3 regions of the Crystallibacter crystallopoietes genome follow, and region 3 is predicted to be linked to each of the others. Evidence: riboswitches for the same ligand, from Rfam matches in the RefSeq annotation. Region 3 holds a riboswitch; each other region holds the start of a gene.
What was found. A riboswitch is a leader RNA that binds a small molecule or an ion and turns the genes downstream of it on or off. The one in region 3 is predicted to bind cyclic di-AMP.

Region 1 (5,902 bases), 160 kb from region 3:
GCCGTCGGGGTGGTCCAACTGGACCGGCCGGTGGACATTCCCGCCATCACCCGCGCTGCGCTGGAGCACGGTGTGTGGGTACGGCCGTTCCGCGACCTGATCTACACCATGCCGCCCTATGTCTCCTCGGCGGAGGATCTCGCAGCCATCGGCGCTGGCATCACCGCAGCCGTCGCCCGGGTGCACGGCTGATGGGCGCCATGCAGCAGTGGCTCACGGACCAGGCCCACGTGCGCACGCGACGTGGCACGGTGCGGAGCACCACCGCCCGAAACCTGACGGGCCGGAGCGCGGCCCCCTCGGACTCGGCTGCCACGAACTCGGCCGCGCCGGACACGCTGCTGGATCTGGCCTCCAACGACTATCTGGGCCTGTCCACCGATCCCCGGCTCAAGGCCGCGGCCGTCGACGCGATCGAACGCTACGGCACGGGTGCCCGGGCTTCCCGGGTGGTCACCGGCACGCAGCCGGTGCACGCGGAGCTCGAAGAGGAACTCTGCGGGCTGACCGGCCAGCCCGCTGCCTTGGCGTTCTCCAGCGGCTACGCGGCGAACCTCGGTATCCTCACCGCGCTCGGCGGCCCCGGCACGCTGATCGTCCGGGACGAACATTGCCATGCCTCGCTGATCGACGGCGCACGGCTCTCCCGCTCGCCGGTTGAGGTGTTTGCCCATGGCGATCTCGCCGCGCTGGACCGGTTGCTGGCAGGCCGAAGCCAGCCGCGCGCCGTCGTCGTTGTTGAATCGGTCTACTCGGTACTCGGGGACGCCGCCGACCTGGCGGAAACCGCACGGATCTGCGCCAAACATGACGCCCTGCTGGTGGTGGACGAGGCACACGGAATCGGTGTCGCCGGCGGCGGCCGCGGGGCCGTGCACTCGGCAGGTTTGGCCGGTGCCGAGCATGTAGTGCTCACGGCGACGTTGTCCAAGGCGTTGGGCGCTCAAGGAGGCGGGGTGCTCGGGCCGGCCGCCCTGCGCGCACATCTGGTCAACACGGCCCGCAGCTTCATTTTCGATACCGGACTGGCCCCCGCCGCAGCCGCCGCCGCTGCCGAAGCCTGCCGGATCATCGCCGCCGACCCGTCGTTGGCGCAGGCCGTGCTCGGCAATGCGGCCATCATCGCGCAGGTGTGCGGAATCGAGCAGGCCGCCGGCGCCGTGCAGTCCGTTCCCGTCGGCCGGGCGGAAGATGCCGCGCAACTCGCCGTCCGGTTGGAGGCAGCCGGGGTCCTGGTCGGGTGCTTCAGGCCGCCGAGCGTGCCGGACGGCATCTCGCGGCTGCGGCTGACGGCCCGCGCGGACCTGGCACCGGAGCAGGTACAGCACGCCGCCCGGCTGGTCGCCGGGCTGGTGGCCGGAATGGTGCCGGACAAGGCAGACGGAATGGACGCTGCAAGAATGGGGGCGGGGGCGGGATGAGCTTCCACGTGGTTTCGGATCCGGCAGAGGTGCGTGAAGTCATGCGCCGGACCGAGGATTTCCTACCCACCAACGCGCTGACCTCCGTGGTGCCCCTGGCCCCGGCCGCCCTGCGCATCCTCAGCCGCGCCCGCTTTGCACTGCCGCCGGTGCTGGCCTCGGCCACCGGCGCCAAGCACCGCCAGGTCCGCAAGCTCGTGGCCGGTTTTTTCACCCCCGCGAAAGTCGCCGCGATCGGACCGCAGGTACGGGAGCTGACCCAGGTGCGCACCGCGGAGACCGCCGAGCTGCTGCAGCACGGCCCGGCGGATCTGGCCGACGCGGTGGCCAAGCACATTCCGCCGATCATCATGGCGGAGCTGACCGGCATCCGGTGCCCCGACCTGGACGTCCTCAAGCGCTGGAGCCGGGACTCGCTGGAACTGTTCTGGGGCTGGCCGCCCGAGGACCGCCAGCCGGTCCTGGCGGAGAGCGCCGCAGAATTCTACGGCTGGCTGCGCGGCGAAGTGGCCACCAGCCGCGGCACCGGGTCGCTCTTCGGCGTGCTCGATGCCGCCGGGCTCACGCCGTCGGAAATCTGCTCGCTGGGCTATTTCCTGGTCATAGCGGGGCAGGAAACCACCGCACAGCTGATCGGCACGTCCTTCTACCGCGCGCTGCAGGAGCCGGGACGCTGGCAACAGCTCGGAGCCGGGGCCAGGGCAGGGGCGGGGGCCGAGGCCGGGAGCGGAGCCGACTCCAGGGCTCCCTCCGGGGCCAAGTCCTTCGTGCGGCAGGTGCTGGCCACCGAATCCTCCGTGCATACCTGGCGGCGCGCCGTTCCCCGTGACACTCGATTAGGCGGCACCGAGCTCCCCGCCGGCGCGGAAATCCTGCTCGAGCTCAGCGGCAAGCATCCTCCGGACACAGGCGGAACCGCCTATTCGCTGGCGTTCGGCCACGGCTTGCACCGCTGCCTGGGCGCCAAACTCGCCGAGCTGGAAACCGTCCTGGTGCTTGAGGAGACGGCCCGGGCACTGCCGGCGGTGCGGCTCACGGGGCCGGATCCGGACTGGCTACGCCTGCTGTCCTTCCAAACCCCGCTCACCGTCACGGTGGAACAGGAGGAAAAGTGACCGACACTCCCGCCCCGGCCGGTTTGGCCAGCCTGAACGGCTTGCCGCCGGTCATCTTCGTCACCGGCACCGACACCGGGGTCGGCAAGACGATAACGACGGCGGCGCTCGCCACCGCTTTGCCGGGCACCGTTTCGGTCTACAAGCCGACGCAGACCGGGGTGGCCGACGGCGAGCCCGGCGACATGGACGAAGTGCGCCGACTCTCCGGCGTCGCCGCGGTGTCCGAGGGCATCCGGCTGCTCGAGCCGATGGCCCCGGTGGCAGCTGCCGGGCGGCAAAGCGCGGCCCTGCCTCCGCTCGCGGACCACGTCCGGCACATCGAGCAACTCGCCACGGGATCGGACCATGTCCTGGTGGAGGGCGCCGGCGGACTTCTCGTGGAGCTCGACGACGAAGGCAGGACGCTCGCAGACCTCGCAGCGCGCGTGCGGAACTCCGGCGTCGGCAATGCCCATGAGCAGATTTCCGTCAGTCGAGGCTTCGGCGGCGGAGGTTCCGGCGTCGTCGTTGTCTGCCGCAGCGGACTGGGCACGCTGAACCACACCCTCCTCACGCTCGAGGCCCTGAGAACGCGAAGCCTCGCAGCCGCCGGACTGGTCATCGGCTCCTGGCCGGCGGAGCCGAGCGCGGTGGAAGAGGACAACCTGCGGTACCTGCAGAATCTGGATGTGCCGTTCCTCGGCGCCATCCCGCAGGACGCCGCAGCCCTGCACCCGGCCAGGTTCCAAGCCGGCGCCCGGGAGTGGTTCCGACTGCGCTAGCGCTGGGCAGCCGGCACTAGCGCTAGCAGCCGGCGTTGGGGCCAGCAGCCGGCGTTGGGGCCAGCAGCCGGCGTTGGGGCTAGCTGGTGGCGTTGGCGCAGGCGTCCTGCAGTGCGTTCACAGACTCGGCCGGCACTTGGTCTCCGGCCTGCGCAATGTCACCCATCGGCGTCGTAATTTCGGCGGGCACGCCGGCCTGTTCGGCGGCATCGACGAGGCCGGCAAGCAGTTGCTTCTCTCCTGCGCTGATCGTGCCGTCCGCCACAGGTTTGCAGACCTGCTGGAGTACTTCGTCGACGGCAGCCGATGTGATTCCTGACACAGCATCAGAGGCGGCCTGGCTGGCGGCATCCTGGGCGCCGGAAACGGCGTCGTTAGCCGCATCGGTGGCGGCCTGTTCAACCTGGCTGCACCCCGTGATGAGCAGGGAAAACATTACAAAAACGAGGGCAAAGCTGCGACGGATCATCCGGCAAGATTACTACGGAACGACGCCACCGCCCGAACCCAATTCGCTGGCCGTCCACTAGCACCAAGCCACCCCGAAACCCGCCATTGGCGGCGTGTCCGTTTTGCGGAGTTATCAATCCGTTATGTAGGGTGGCAACCACGTCGGCGCTTCCTGGGCCGGCCCCCTCGGAATGGCTTTGCCTAACTCTGCCACCGTTCCGAGTCCGTTCGCTAGACAGATGGCAGAGGCGGGGGACCCACGTTTATCGGGCTCCCTCCAGAGCCCTTGGGGTTAAGCCGCAGTTCACCACGGAGCGATTTTCCGAGGTGGAACGCGGCCGGGTGACTCCCATCCGAACCCGACAGCTTACCTCGCAGGCATTGGGAGAGGCTACAACCTTGTTCAAGATCAATTCCGCACGCCATCGTGCCACCCCGGTCCACAGCAACCCGTTCAGCGGAGTTTCGAAGGCCGTATCGTCCCACGCAGGTACCGTTGGCCGCAGTGCCGCAGTTGTCACCGCTGCCGGTGGCCTGATGCTCGGCGCCGGCCTGCCCGCCAACGCCGCAGCCGACGTATCCTCCAGCGACTTCGCCGCCACGGCCCAGGCTGAGACTGTTGCCGCTCCGGCCGCAGCACCGGCACCGGCCGCCTCGGAAGAGGCTGCAACCCACACCGTCAAGGCCGGCGACACCCTCGGCAAGATTGCCGCGCAGCACGGCATTGAGCTGAACGACGTCTTCGCCGCCAACGGCCTCGGCTGGGAATCGGTCATCTACCCGGGCGACGTCATCCAGCTCTCCGGTGCCGCACAGGCTCCGGCCGACCACTCTGCACATGCTGCTCCTGCTCCGGCCGAGGCACCCGCCGCCGCTCCGCAGGAAGAAGACTTCACCGTTGCCGCAGCCAGCGCCAACATCGAGCCGGCTTCCGTCAGCACGGCCAGCACCTCGGGCATTGTCGCCACCGCCAAGTCCATGGTCGGCACCCCGTACGTCTGGGGCGGCACCTCCACCAGCGGCTGGGACTGCTCCGGCTTCGTGCAGTGGGTCTACGCCCAGCACGGCATCGACCTGCCCCGCGTCACCACCGCACAGGCCGGCGCCCTGACCCCGACCAGCAACCCGAAGCCGGGCGACCTGGTTCTGCAGAACGGTGGAAGCCACATCGGCATCTACCTCGGCGACGGCCAGATGATCAGCGCCCTGAACCCGGGCGAGGGCACCAAGGTGCACCCCACCAGCTGGATGCCTGTAGACGGCTACTTCACCAAGTAAGCCCTGCGGCCGCACAGCCGCACTCTGCATGTAGGCACGCTCCTATATATAGGTATGCACCGCCGGATTTTCCGGCGGTGCATACCGCGTTAAGTGGGGCATCTTATGTGGGGTGTACCCCTTTTGGGAGCCGGCGGGAATAGTGCTTCCACTATGCTGGTTAGTCTTGCTATCGTCGCCTCGCGCAGGCACCGCTTCCCCCGAAAACCATTGAGGATACCTTCCGTGAGCCAACAGTCCCCGGCCGAACCCGCCGTCGTAAATTCCGGCGCCGCGCCAGTACCCGGACCGGGAAGCGACGGCGTCGACCATAAGCGCCGGAACAACCGGGTTATCCGGTTGTTGCTGGCTGCCTCGTTTGTGGTCATCCTGAACGAAACGATCATGAGCGTCGCCCTGACCGAGCTGATGGACGACCTCGGCATCACCGCGCGCGCCGCCCAGTGGCTGACCACGGCGTTCATGCTGACCATGGCGGTGGTCATTCCGATCACCGGTTTCCTCTTGCAGCGCTTCAACACCCGGCCCGTCTTCACCACGGCCATGTCGCTCTTCTCCGCCGGCACGCTGATTGCCGCGATAGCGCCCGGGTTCGAGCCCCTGCTGCTGGGCCGGATTGTCCAGGCCACCGGCACCGCCATCATGATGCCGCTGCTGATGACCACCCTGATGACCCTGGTGGCTCCGGCCGAGCGCGGCAAGACGATGGGCAACGTCTCGATTGTCATCTCCGTGGCGCCGGCCATCGGGCCGACCATCTCCGGCATTATCCTCAACGCCTTGTCCTGGCGGTGGATGTTCTGGCTGGTGCTGCCGATCGCCGTCGCCATGCTGATCATCGGGAACCGGCGGGTGGACAACGTCACCGAACCGA
Region 2 (5,902 bases), 750 kb from region 3:
AAGCAGCCTTCAGGAACCTTGACTTCCTCCTTGAGGTAGACGTAGTCGCCCTTGTAGAAGTCCGTGTACTGCGTATCCCATGCTGCGTCCGCGATTTCCTCGCTGTCCGGACCGAGCTTGAGCCAGGCGTCGAAGCCATACGGCTGGCTGCCGTGGTCAAATTCTTCGTCGTCGATGACCCACTTCTTATCAACTTCGAAGCTGGCGCGGTACTTGGGCGCGTGCGGGACATCGGCACAGGCCGAATCGACGTAGTTGCCGTCCAGGTAGATCTTGTTCAGCAGGCCGCCGGAATAACCGTCCTTACAGGTCAGCTCGTATTCCGGGGTGCCGTCTGCAACCTTGACCGTGGCGTACACGTGGTAGAAGTGGCTCTTGCCTTCGCCCAGCTCGACGTCGTCGTCCTCGGTGGCGAGCTCGGCCGTGTTGCCCTGGAATTGGCTTTCCGTGTTGCCATTGCTCCAGGTGGCCGATTCGATCTCGATGCCGTGGCCGAAGGAGAGCGTGTCCGAGAGAGTGTACTCCTCTTCGTCCTTGTAGTCGCCGTCCCCGTTGGGCTGGTTGGTTACCTGGATGGTGTAGCTGATGTACCAGCGGCCTTCGGACTCGTCGCCGAGGGCCTCCACCGCATTGGCCGTCTTGGTGGCGACGATCGGGCCGGCTGCGTCCTCGTGGTCGCCCTCTTCAGGCTCGGTTTCTTCTTCGTCTTCACCTTCTTCTTCATGCTCGGCTTCTTCGTTCTCGGTCTCTTCGTTCTCGGTCTCTTCTTCGGCCTCGGCGTCTTCGTCGTCGTGCCCGGCGTCATCCTCGCTGCCGGCGATCGCGGCCCGGGGCGCGGCGGGCTGGTTGGCTGGCACCGCTTCCTGCACAGCCGGTGCCGGGGCAGGCTCCTGACCCGGGGCAGGAGCCGGTTCAACGGGCAGTTCGGCTGTCGCTTCAGCAGGTTCGGGTGCCTCCGCGGCTTCAACTTCAGCGGCCTCGCCTGTTCCCTCCGCCGGATCATCCGTTCCGGCGAGCGTGGCTTCGGCAGGGGCCGCCGCAGCCAGCCCCGCGATCTCGGCGGCTGATCCCGATGACTCTGCTCCGCCGTCGTCAGCCAGAACAGGCAGGGCCAGACCGGCCGACATGAGCGTGCCAGCGGCCACCACGGCAAATCCTCCGCGCAGCCGCTTCATGGCATCACGTCTCTTCGGGCGCGCTTCCTTGGGCGGTTTCGGATTGGACGCCGCTGACTGCGCTGGCTTGTCTGTCATCTTGTTCCCCCAAAAAAGACCGGCACACGTCGGGTGCCGGTGCAGGTGCGAGTGGCGGACCGTCTCCCCTGGTCCGTTATTGCCGTGAGCGCCCATGCGGACGCTGCGGCAGCCCGCTCCCCCACGGGCTGCCACACGTGCAGTCCCTCATAAAGAAAACTGCTTCCCCCCAGGGTTCTCGCCATTGAGAACCCGCTCCGCTGCCGTCGAGCCCTGACAGCCGCCGGCAACGGAGGCGGTGGTGGCTGCCAAGTACGGTTAGCCTAAGCGAGGGGCACCTGTGGGCGCTAGGGATAAACGTTGCTTTCGGCCGGATCGGCGCGGTTTTCCAAGGTATTCGCAAGGTCGCTGGACGCGGTTCCTCTGTCAGGCACTTCCGTGACCGTCACGTGGTCGGTGTCGAGGTAGCCGCGTTCCAACAGGCCGGAACTGGCATTGTGGCGGAGCAAGTCGATACTGGTCCGCTCGCCGGCTTCCCAATCAGCTTCGGTAGGATTCAGATGTTTGCTTGTCGTGGTAGGCCACTGCCCGGCTTCCCGCATTGCATCTGCTACTTCGCCAAAAACGGGCCCGACGCTTCCGCCGAGGTTGTACTGTCCAGGATATTCGGAATCGGGGTGCCGGTAGGTGGCCATCACTTCGCCCTCATGCGGCGTGGTGCAGTCAACCGTGAAGATGGCTGTGGTTTTGGCCTGGTAATCGTAATCGAAGTAGAGACAGTCCCCGATTGCCAAGTCGCTTAGTCGCTTGGCATCCATGGTGTCCCAGGCGTTGGCGAGAAATTGCTCCATCGCCAACCGGTCGGCTTCGGCCTCCTCCGCGGTGAGGTCGGGAGCAGCCGGTATAGAGGTTACATCGGGTGCGGGCGTCACCGCTGTAAGGGTAGCGGGAGGACCTGGTGGCTGAGGGCTCGGAGCCGAAGTGTTCTCGCTTGCTTCGCCTGTGTTGAACCCGGTGGCGGCCGATGAAGTAGGGATGGAAGCCGAAGCCGCACACCCTGACAGCAGCGAAACCGCCGCGGCGGCCAACAGTGTACGAACGGCGTGACGATGACTGTCGGCGTTGCCCTGATTCACTCATTCTCCCCGATATTGCGCTTCTCTCCTGATTACAGCACCGCAGGCATGACCGAGGAAATCCGGCGCGGCTTCACTACGACGGGAAGTTGATGGACCTGGCCAGAGACGCTGCCCTGGCCAGGTCCATCCATCCCGTGCCTTGGGGAGGTGGCATGCGCTGGGATGACTAATTCAGCCTAAGTTCCGACAATCCGACACGCCAGAGGTTGGTGAAAAGATTCATCTTCCAATAAGTGACCACAAACACATGTCACGAGTTTGTAACGGTTCAGCGCGCTCGATACGTTTAATCGCGCCATGGCCCTAGGCAAGGGTTGTGGCCGGGTCCGCACGCCGAGCTCTGCCAGCGTACCTGTCCGTTCAAATTCACTGGCAGAGGTGGAGGAACCAGAAGTGGCGCCAGCGGCGCCTTGGGGTGAAGTGCGGCTAGTTGTCCGCGGCGTTCTGCTGCGGTCCCGGCCGGGCCGAGATGCTCCGTCTCGAATCCGACAGCTAACTTCGCAGGCGTGTAGAGAGGAATCCCGTGAAGAACCATTCTCGTGGACGCCGGCGCGCCGGTCCCACTGTCTCGTCGCATGGTGTCACCAGTCTCGTCCGCGGCCGCCGCCGCGCCAAGGACCAAGCCCCATCCGCTGTCCCCTTCCGCAGCGTCGGGGCACTCACCGGCCTGGCCGTAGTTGCCACGGTGGCCGCTGCGGCCGCCCTGCCCCTGAATCAGGCTGGATCCCAGGAAGCCAGCGCTGGCCGACCCCAACTGCAGACATCCGTTAAAGCCTGGCCCATTTCAGCGCCGTTGAATGAAGCTGAGCCGACGTTCAGCCGGCCGACAACAGACAGCACAGCGGCCGCACAGAAGGATATAAAGGTCGCTCCGAGTAGTGTGGCCCAGCCGACTCTTGGAGGGGACGCAACCGAGCGACCCGCTCCAATGACCACGCAGTCCGCCGCAGACTCCACCGGCGAGGCTGCGGCACCGCTTCCCGGCGTCGTCGGGGAAGCAACCGGCGCCGCCAAAGACAAGGTTGCCGGCGCTACTGCGGCTGCCACGGATACGGCTGAAAAGGCCACAGCGACTGCGACGGACGCGGCGGACAAGGCCACTGCGGCCACCACAGGTTCACCTGAGCCGACAGCCTCGCCTACCGCCGACGCCGCTGTACCGACAAGTCCGGCTACGAGCCCTCCGGCCAAGCAGAGCACCCGAGCGGTGCCTGAGGAGCCCGAACCCACAAGATCAACCGTACCCAGCCATTCGGCGGCCCCCGTCGAGCCGGCTCCGACCAGCGAAGCTGCCGACCCCGAGGAGCGGCACTCGCCGGAGCCCTCGCCTACTGCCGACACCCGGGATGAGGAGAGGGAGAAGCATCGCCGGTTCCGCGTCCGCGCTGACGTGGATGTGGACTTGCGCCTCCCCGTTTCCCTGCTGGGTGAAGACGAAGACGGCAGCAGCAGCCGGTAGGCTTTGTCCCGGCCTCTTGGGGCCAGGCTGTAGAGAGAGGGTGGCGGAACCAACGTTCCGTCACCCTCTCTCTGTCACATTTTATCGAAGATGTGTTCTACTTTTAACTATGGATCGGGATGCTGCAGCGCGAGTGGCAGCCCGTTACGCGAAGCGTGCGGAGCCGGTATCGCTGACCGCCGAGGAACTGGATCTTGAGCATCACAAGGTGACCCGGGTAGTCCCGGGCGTGCCGGTGTGGGCGTGGATCCGTTTTCCCGGTGCCGCCGAACTGGTCCAGGGTGAGGCGTTCGGCTGGACGTCACGGGCTGTGCAGGTGACCTGGGAGGACGCCGGCATCAGGCGCACAACGTGGGTGTGGGCCTCGGCCGTGCAGCGGCGCACCGATCCCTTACGCAAGACGTCCCTGGGCGAGAGAACTGCAGCTAACGACGACGCGGCGCCGGCCGGATCCCAAGGAGACCGGCCGACGCCGCGGAGTTAGCCCGGTTAGGACTGAGGTTTAGGCCTTGCCGTCGAAGAGGCTGGTGACGGAACCGTCCTCGAACACTTCGCTGATGGCACGGGCGATCAGCGGAGCGATGGACAGCACGGTCAGCTGCGAGAACTGCTTGTCCGCGGTGATCGGCAGCGTGTTGGTGACCACCACTTCGCGGGCGCCGGACTCGGCCAGACGGCGGGCCGCCGGATCCGAGAACACGGCGTGGGTGGAGGCGATGATGACGTCCTTGGCGCCGGCGTTCATGAGCACCTGGACCGCGCCGGCGATGGTGCCGCCGGTGTCGATCATGTCGTCGATCAGCACGCATTCGCGGCCTTCGACCTGGCCGACAACCGTCTTGGCCACGGCCTGGTTGGGCACATTGACGTCGCGGGACTTGTGCACGAAGGCCAGCGGGGCGCCCCCGAGGCGCTCGGCCCACTGCTCGGCAACGCGGACGCGGCCGGTGTCCGGGGAGACCACGGTGACGTTGTCCAGGTCCACGCGGGTGCGGACGTAGTCGGCCAGCAGCGGGATGGCCATCAGGTGGTCCACCGGGCCGTCGAAGAAGCCCTGGATCTGCGCAGTGTGCAGGTCCACCGAGATGAGGCGGTCGGCGCCGGCGGTCTTGTACATGTCCGCCACCAGGCGGGCGGAGATCGGCTCGCGGCCGCGGTGCTTCTTGTCCTGCCGGGCGTACGGGTAGAACGGGGCGATCACGGTGATGCGCTTGGCGGAGGCCCGCTTGAGCGTGTCCACCATGATCAGGTGCTCCATGAGCCATTCGTTGATCGGGGCCGGGTGTGCCTGGATCACAAAGACGTCGGTGCCGCGGACGCTTTCCTCGAAGCGGACGTAGATCTCGCCGTTGGCGAAGTCGTACGCGCTGGTGGGAAGCAGATCGATCTCGAGCTCTTTGGCGATCTCTTTGGCGAGTTCCGGGTGTGCCCTGCCTGAGGCGAGGACCAGCCTCTTTTCGCCCTGGGCCTTAATTCCGGTCATGAATGATCACTTTCTGCATTGGTGGGGGTTTGGGAAGAAGCAGCGGCGTCGGCCGCCTTTGCAGCTGAAGTGCCGGCCCGGTTCTGCTGGACCCAGCCTTCGATATTGCGCTGGGCCGCGACGTTCAGCGCCAGCGCGCCGGCCGGAACGTCCTTGCGGATCACCGCGCCCGCGCCCGAATACGCGCCGTCGCCCACCTGAACGGGTGCAACGAAGACGGTGTTCGATCCGGTGCGGACCTCGGAGCCGATGATCGTACGGTGCTTGGCCACGCCGTCGTAATTGGCGGTGATGTTGCCGCAGCCGATGTTGGAGTTCTCGCCGATCTCGGCATCCCCGGCATACCCGAGGTGGCTCAGTTTCGAGCCCTTGCCGATGATGACGTTCTTGGTCTCGTAGAAGGCGCCGATCTTGCCCTTCTCCCCCAGCTGCGTGCCCGGGCGCAGGTAGGTGAACGGACCCACCGTCGCCTTCGGGCCGATCTGGCTGTCCAAACCGTGCGTGCGGATGACCTTGGCACCCTCGCCCACCGTGACGTTTGTCAGGGTGCAATCGGGACCAACGACGGCGTCGCTCGCCACGTGCGTGCTGCCGTGCAGTTGGGTGCCGGGCAGCAGCGTGACGTCCG
Region 3 (5,902 bases):
CCGGCAGGGTTGGCCCGAAGGTATCCCGGACCTGGCCGGGCGCCGGAACACCGGACGTAACCACTTCGTCCCCGGTCAGCAAGAGCGCTGCCGATGGCCTCGGGTAAACCGGGAGCTGGTCGTGGCCGCAGACTGCGGCAATGGCGATGTGCGCGGGGGTGAGCTTGGTTCCGGCCGCGATGATCTGCTCCCCCGCAACGGCTTCTTCCCCGGCGGGACGAATATGCCGACCGGGAGGTGGCTCCGTAGCTGGAACGTCCTGGAGGCGGTGGAGGAGGGTTTGCTCCGCAACGCTTTCCATCTCGCCGTATTCGCTCCGGAGCACCGCTTCGGTACCGGCCGGTATCAGCCCACCGGTGACGACAGGGGTCGCGTGCCCCGGAGAGAGCGCCGTTCCGGGCAGGGCCAGCTCCCACGGAGGGGCGCCGGCAATGGCCCAGCCATCCATCGCCGAAGAGGCATAATGCGGCACGGCAAACTCGGCGGCGACATCGTGCGCCAACGTGAGCCCCACGCAGTGGGCCAGGTCCATGGACGCGGGGCGTGCGCGGTTGTCCTGCCCCGTTTTATGAGCCAGTTCGCGCGCCTCGTCCCAGCTCACGGAGGGTTCTTGGTGCCTCACGCCTGTCCGGTCTCGCCAGTTCCGTTCCCGGCGCTTCCGTTCCCCGGCGCTCCGGTTGCTCCGGTTGCTCCGGTTCCTCCGGTTGCTCCTTCGGTAGCGTGACGACGGGCGACTTCATCCGCCACTCGGCTGGCGGCACGCATGGCCACGGCCGGCGCTGCCTGTCCGGTGGCGGCACCGAGTCCTGCGGCATAACCGACGATAAACGTGGTGACGGGCGCTGCCGGACGGATCACGCTGTGGGCCGCGACTCCGGCCAGCCCCAGGACGGCTTCAAGGTCTACCGGGGTGTCCTCGATCTCCAGGGCTGCGAGCAGCTCTGTGACGAAAGGTTCAAGCATTTCTTCGGCTCCGGCCACCTGGTCCTCCGATGTTCTATCCGCCCTGCGCCGGGCGCAAAGCGCGTGCAGGAACAGCTCAATAATGAGTTCAGGCTACGGTGCCGGCGGAGCTATGCCAAAGCGTTGCGCGTCATCCCAGGTATCCACGTCCGCGGTCGCGGTCGATGCCAGTGGGAGCTTCAGTGATTTCAGCCCCTCGAACAGCTTCCGTACCGGCATTCCGGCCAGCCCGTCTGGGCCATATCCGGCCACTGCTGCGTCTAATGCCGCACTGTCGATGCAAGACGCCAAGGGTTGGGTGCGGCCATCCGCGTCCACAGGCAGTACCAGCTCAACATCCGGATTCTGTTCGGCCGCGTCAAGGAGCTGCTGCGGAAGTGTGCCCAATGCGGGCATGTCGCACGCGAAGATCAACGTCAGGGGCGCCCTGAGGGCGGCGCCGCCGTCGTCGTTGGCAAAGCCTTCGAGCAGCGCGTTGACTGCCGCACCGATTCCTGCCGCAGGGCCGGAAAAAGGAGGATCTTCACGTGTGAGAAGCACTCTTGTTTCGGGCTCGGCATCGATGAAGGCATCCATTTCCACGCGCAGCTCATCAGGACCAACGACGGCGATGCGCCCGGCCGCTCGAACGTTGTCCAAGGTGCGGCGCAGCAGCGATTGGCCGTTGTAGCGGAGCAGGGCCTTGGGCTCGCCGCCCAATCGCGAGGAACGGCCGCCAGCCAGGATGACGGCGTCGAATCCGGACAGGCTCATCAAGCCGCCGGGTTGGAGTCGAGGAATTCGCTCCATGCCGGAGCCGGGCGCTCCAGTTCACGGATGCGCCAGTGGCTGCCGCGGGGAGCGCGCGGGGTTATGCGCAAATGCCAGCCCATCTGCTTCAATGTCCGGTCCCCCTTGGCATTGTTGCAACGCAGGCAACAGGCGACGAGGTTTTCCCAACTGTCGATTCCGCCGCGCGAACGCGGCTTCACATGGTCAACGGTATTGGCCGTCTTCCCGCAGTACGCGCACTCGTAATTGTCCCGGCGCAGCACGCCCCGCCGTGTCACTGTCATGTCCTGAGGATAGGGAATCTTGATGTAACGGTTGAGCAGGATGACCGATGGCCTACCGAAGATGTCATTGGGCCCGACGACAGGCTCACCGTCCTCAGCGATGATGCTCGCCTTACCAGTGAGCACAAGAAGCAGCGCCCGGCGGAAGGTCACTACCGCCAGCGGTTCGTATCCAGCGTTCAGAACGAGTGTGCGCATGCACGTTCCTGTCCGTCCGGCCACGCCCGGGGCTGCGGGATCGGCTGCATCCCGGTCATGGTGATTCGACACTGACAAGAGTTAGAGTAAGCGGAATCACACCCGCTGCGCTAATTATTCGCCCATCGAAATTTCGCCGGAGTGCCCGCCGGCGTTGATGAAACGTTGTTTGCGGCCTTCCTCAGATGGGAACACCGCCGACTAAGAGCGCACTCTGTACCAACCCCTTTAACCACTACAGGGCCGCCCTCGCTGGAGGACGGCCCTGCAGATAAAAACGTTGATCCCGGTCTGATCCAGTTCCGCCATGAGCGGACCGGCGTTTGCAACTGGGGCCGCTGGCAGATGCCGGCAGGCCTCCGTACGGCGGAACGCCCGGGATGCGGTACTGCTATGACCTAGGAAACGTTTTCGGGTAGCGCGGTACCCGGTTAAAACTCTTAGCCGTTGGGGCGGATGAAGACCGGGCCCGAACCGATGTAGGCATCGGCCAGCGCGGTCGTGTAACCGGTCCAACCACCATGGATGGCCTGGCCGTTGCCCACGTAAATCGCGATGTGCGGCACACCGGCGCCGGCATCGTCGTAGTAGATCATGTCCCCCGGCTGCGGCGTCGAAACCTGGGTACCGTACGCCATGAACTGCGCCGGAGCCAGATCGCCCACGGAAATACCGGCCGAACGCAACGCGTTCTCCACCATCGCAGTGCAGTCCTGCGACACACCGATCTGGCCATAAGCCGACGCCACCAAAGCGGCACCAATACCGCTGGCAGCAACATCAGCCTTCGCCTCGGGCTTCGGCGCTTCCTCGGCCTTCTCAACCGGGGCAACAACCTGCTCGGCTTCCTCAACCACCGGAGCGACTTCCTCGGCCACAGCCTCAACCACAGGCTCCGGCTCTTCAACCACCGGAGCAGGCGTCGAAGTCACACCCGAACGCTCAAGATCCAGCTCAACAGCACCAGAAGCCTGCACAGCCTCAACCTGCACCCGCGACGGAGCCGCAGCAGCAGCCTGGACCGAAGCCTCACGCTCAATATTGGTCGCCTGCGCCGGAACGCCGACCGAAAGAACCAGACCGGACGCGGCAGCAATCACAGCAGCCTGGCGGCCCACGGAACCGGCATTCGAAGAAACAGCCTTGGAAATAGTCTCCAACGGGCTGGTACGGACGGGCACAGCACGGTGGCGGCCCAAAGCAGCAGTGTTCTTAGACACGAGTGATTACCTCTCCCAATGCCTGCGAGGTGAGCTGTCGGGTTCGGATGGGAGTCATCCGGCCATGGGAGCCCCGGCCTCAGCCAAGAACACCCACCACTTAACCCCAAGGGCCTCCTAAGAAGCCCGGAAGTTGGTTCCCCCGCCCCTGCCATGCGAAATCGTTGCGAACGGACCCCGGGAAGTGGCAGAGCTAGGCAATCCACCCGGAGGTGCCAAACCATGATTCGGATTTGGCACGAACAAGACGGTATACGATTTCCGGGGCTAAGTCACATTCAGATCACGGGCAATCCGCTTTGAATCCGCCAGACAGCGTCAGTCCAGCTCGGATCGTTTCATCAGACCCCGAAAATTCGCGGTTTTCTTCCACTTCTACGTGATTCAATTCACATTTTGCCGCCGTTACCTGAATGTGACGAAAAATGCGGGAAAAGCGGACGGAATACGGGAGTTGACCGAAATGGCAGGCATGGAAAGACCGATATAAAAATCAAGGAACGGGCCCGCATCCTGCACGAATGCGAACCCGTCCGCTTGAACATGTCGGCTGACTCAGCCGGCGGTGCTAATGCGTTTTAGCCGTTGGGGCGGATGAAGACCGGGCCCGAACCGATGTAGGCATCGGCCAGCGCGGTCGTGTAACCGGTCCAACCACCATGGATGGCCTGGCCGTTGCCCACGTAAATCGCGATGTGCGGCACACCGGCGCCGGCATCGTCGTAGTAGATCATGTCGCCCGGCTGCGGCGTCGAAACCTGGGTACCGTACGCCATGAACTGCGCCGGAGCCAGATCGCCCACGGAAATACCGGCCGAACGCAGCGCGTTCTCCACCATCGCAGTGCAGTCCTGCGACACACCGATCTGGCCATAAGCCGACGCCACCAAAGCGGCACCAATACCGCTGGCAGCAACATCAGCCTTCGCCTCGGGCTTCGGCGCTTCCTCGGCCTTCTCAACCGGGGCAACAACCTGCTCGGCTTCCTCAACCACCGGAGCGACTTCCTCGGCCACAGCCTCAACCACAGGCTCCGGCTCTTCAACCACCGGAGCAGGCGTCGAGGTCACACCCGAACGCTCAAGATCCAGCTCAACAGCACCAGAAGCCTGCACAGCCTCAACCTGCACCCGCGACGGAGCCGCAGCAGCAGCCTGGACCGAAGCCTCACGCTCAATATTGGTCGCCTGCGCCGGAACGCCGACCGAAAGAACCAGACCGGACGCGGCAGCAATCACAGCAGCCTGGCGGCCCACGGAACCGGCATTCGAAGAAACAGCCTTGGAAATAGTCTCCAACGGGCTGGTACGGACGGGCACAGCACGGTGGCGGCCCAAAGCAGCAGTGTTCTTAGACACGAGTGATTACCTCTCCCAATGCCTGCGAGGTGAGCTGTCGGGTTCGGATGGGAGTCATCCGGCCATGGGAGCCCCGGCCTCAGCCAAGAACACCCACCACTTAACCCCAAGGGCCTCCTAAGAAGCCCGGAAGTTGGTTCCCCCGCCCCTGCCATGCGAAATCGTTGCGAACGGACCCCGGGAAGTGGCAGAGCTAGGCAATCCACCCGGAGGTGCCAAACCATGATCCGGTCTTCGGCACGGGTTCGACACTATAACGTTTCATCTTCTAAGTCACATTCCGGTCACGGAATGGTGTGTCTTTGGTTACAGCCAACCCTTGGGGTCAACCATGTCGCCATTGACAACTACCTCAAAGTGGAGATGGCAGCCGGTGGAATTACCGGTCGTTCCGCTTTGAGCCAACAAATCCCCACGGCTGACAGCGTCGCCGACCTTGGCGCTAATGCTTGTCAGGTGGTTGTACGTGGTCTCCAGGCCGTTGCCGTGGTCCACTACGACGCGGTTGCCGTAGCCGCCAAACCAGCCGGCTTCCTTGACCGTGCCGCCAGCGGCCGAGTAGACCGGCGAGCCGCAGGCTGCGCCGTAGTCCTGGCCGGTGTGCATTTCACCGGCATATCCGGTTACCGGGTTAACTCGCATACCGAAGGGCGAGGTCATCTTCATGCTGTCCATTGCCATGGGCTGGGACAGCGTTCCTTCGCTGCTGACCGCCTTGGCATCGCCGCCGGATGCCACCATGACCTGTTCAAGTTTGGTGTCGGGATCGAAATTGCTCGTCAGGCCCGCGCGCTGGAAGTGCAGGTCTACTTCCGCTGCCGCTGTTACGGGCGCTGCGGCGACGGCAGCGACCTCGGCTGCTGCCGCGTCAACGGCGGGTTCGCCGGATGCAGAGGCACCTGCAGTGGTGGGCAGCAGGACAGTAAGCGCCATGCCGGATGCGGTTGCCACGATAGCGGCCTTGTGGCCGGCTCCTCGGACTACTGCGGTAACGGGCGACGGAGCAGCTTCGGCGCGTCGACGGCCGGTGCTTCCTGAACGCGGACGCGACCTACCTGCCGGGGCGGCCGAACGACGCCGTCCCGTGGCTCTTTGTTCTGACAAAAGT

Region 1: another riboswitch for cyclic di-AMP. It lies ahead of AC20117_RS11545 (C40 family peptidase); the one in region 3 lies ahead of AC20117_RS10785 (NlpC/P60 family protein).
Region 2: another riboswitch for cyclic di-AMP. It lies ahead of AC20117_RS23350 (hypothetical protein); the one in region 3 lies ahead of AC20117_RS10785 (NlpC/P60 family protein).

What each region holds. Positions count from the first base shown of each region.
Region 1 is NZ_CP018863.1:2,462,194-2,468,095, reverse strand. It holds gene AC20117_RS11570 (adenosylmethionine--8-amino-7-oxononanoate transaminase) at 1-192, shown strand, start outside; gene AC20117_RS11565 (aminotransferase class I/II-fold pyridoxal phosphate-dependent enzyme) at 201-1,421, shown strand; gene AC20117_RS11560 (cytochrome P450 family protein) at 1,418-2,536, shown strand; gene bioD (dethiobiotin synthase) at 2,533-3,300, shown strand; gene AC20117_RS11550 (hypothetical protein) at 3,380-3,769, opposite strand; cyclic di-AMP (ydaO/yuaA leader) riboswitch at 3,970-4,145, shown strand; gene AC20117_RS11545 (C40 family peptidase) at 4,150-5,028, shown strand; gene AC20117_RS11540 (MDR family MFS transporter) at 5,245-5,902, shown strand, end outside.
Region 2 is NZ_CP018863.1:3,047,816-3,053,717, reverse strand. It holds gene AC20117_RS14275 (hypothetical protein) at 1-1,253, opposite strand, end outside; gene AC20117_RS14270 (hypothetical protein) at 1,541-2,125, opposite strand; cyclic di-AMP (ydaO/yuaA leader) riboswitch at 2,680-2,853, shown strand; gene AC20117_RS23350 (hypothetical protein) at 2,856-3,791, shown strand; gene AC20117_RS14260 (hypothetical protein) at 3,901-4,275, shown strand; gene AC20117_RS14255 (ribose-phosphate diphosphokinase) at 4,294-5,274, opposite strand; gene glmU (bifunctional UDP-N-acetylglucosamine diphosphorylase/glucosamine-1-phosphate N-acetyltransferase GlmU) at 5,271-5,902, opposite strand, start outside.
Region 3 is NZ_CP018863.1:2,297,643-2,303,544, reverse strand. It holds gene AC20117_RS10805 (molybdopterin molybdotransferase MoeA) at 1-601, opposite strand, end outside; gene AC20117_RS10800 (DUF6457 domain-containing protein) at 619-963, opposite strand; gene mobA (molybdenum cofactor guanylyltransferase) at 1,057-1,716, opposite strand; gene AC20117_RS10790 (HNH endonuclease) at 1,716-2,216, opposite strand; gene AC20117_RS10785 (NlpC/P60 family protein) at 2,657-3,436, opposite strand; cyclic di-AMP (ydaO/yuaA leader) riboswitch at 3,442-3,610, opposite strand; gene AC20117_RS10780 (NlpC/P60 family protein) at 4,015-4,794, opposite strand; cyclic di-AMP (ydaO/yuaA leader) riboswitch at 4,800-4,968, opposite strand; gene AC20117_RS10775 (M23 family metallopeptidase) at 5,101-5,745, opposite strand.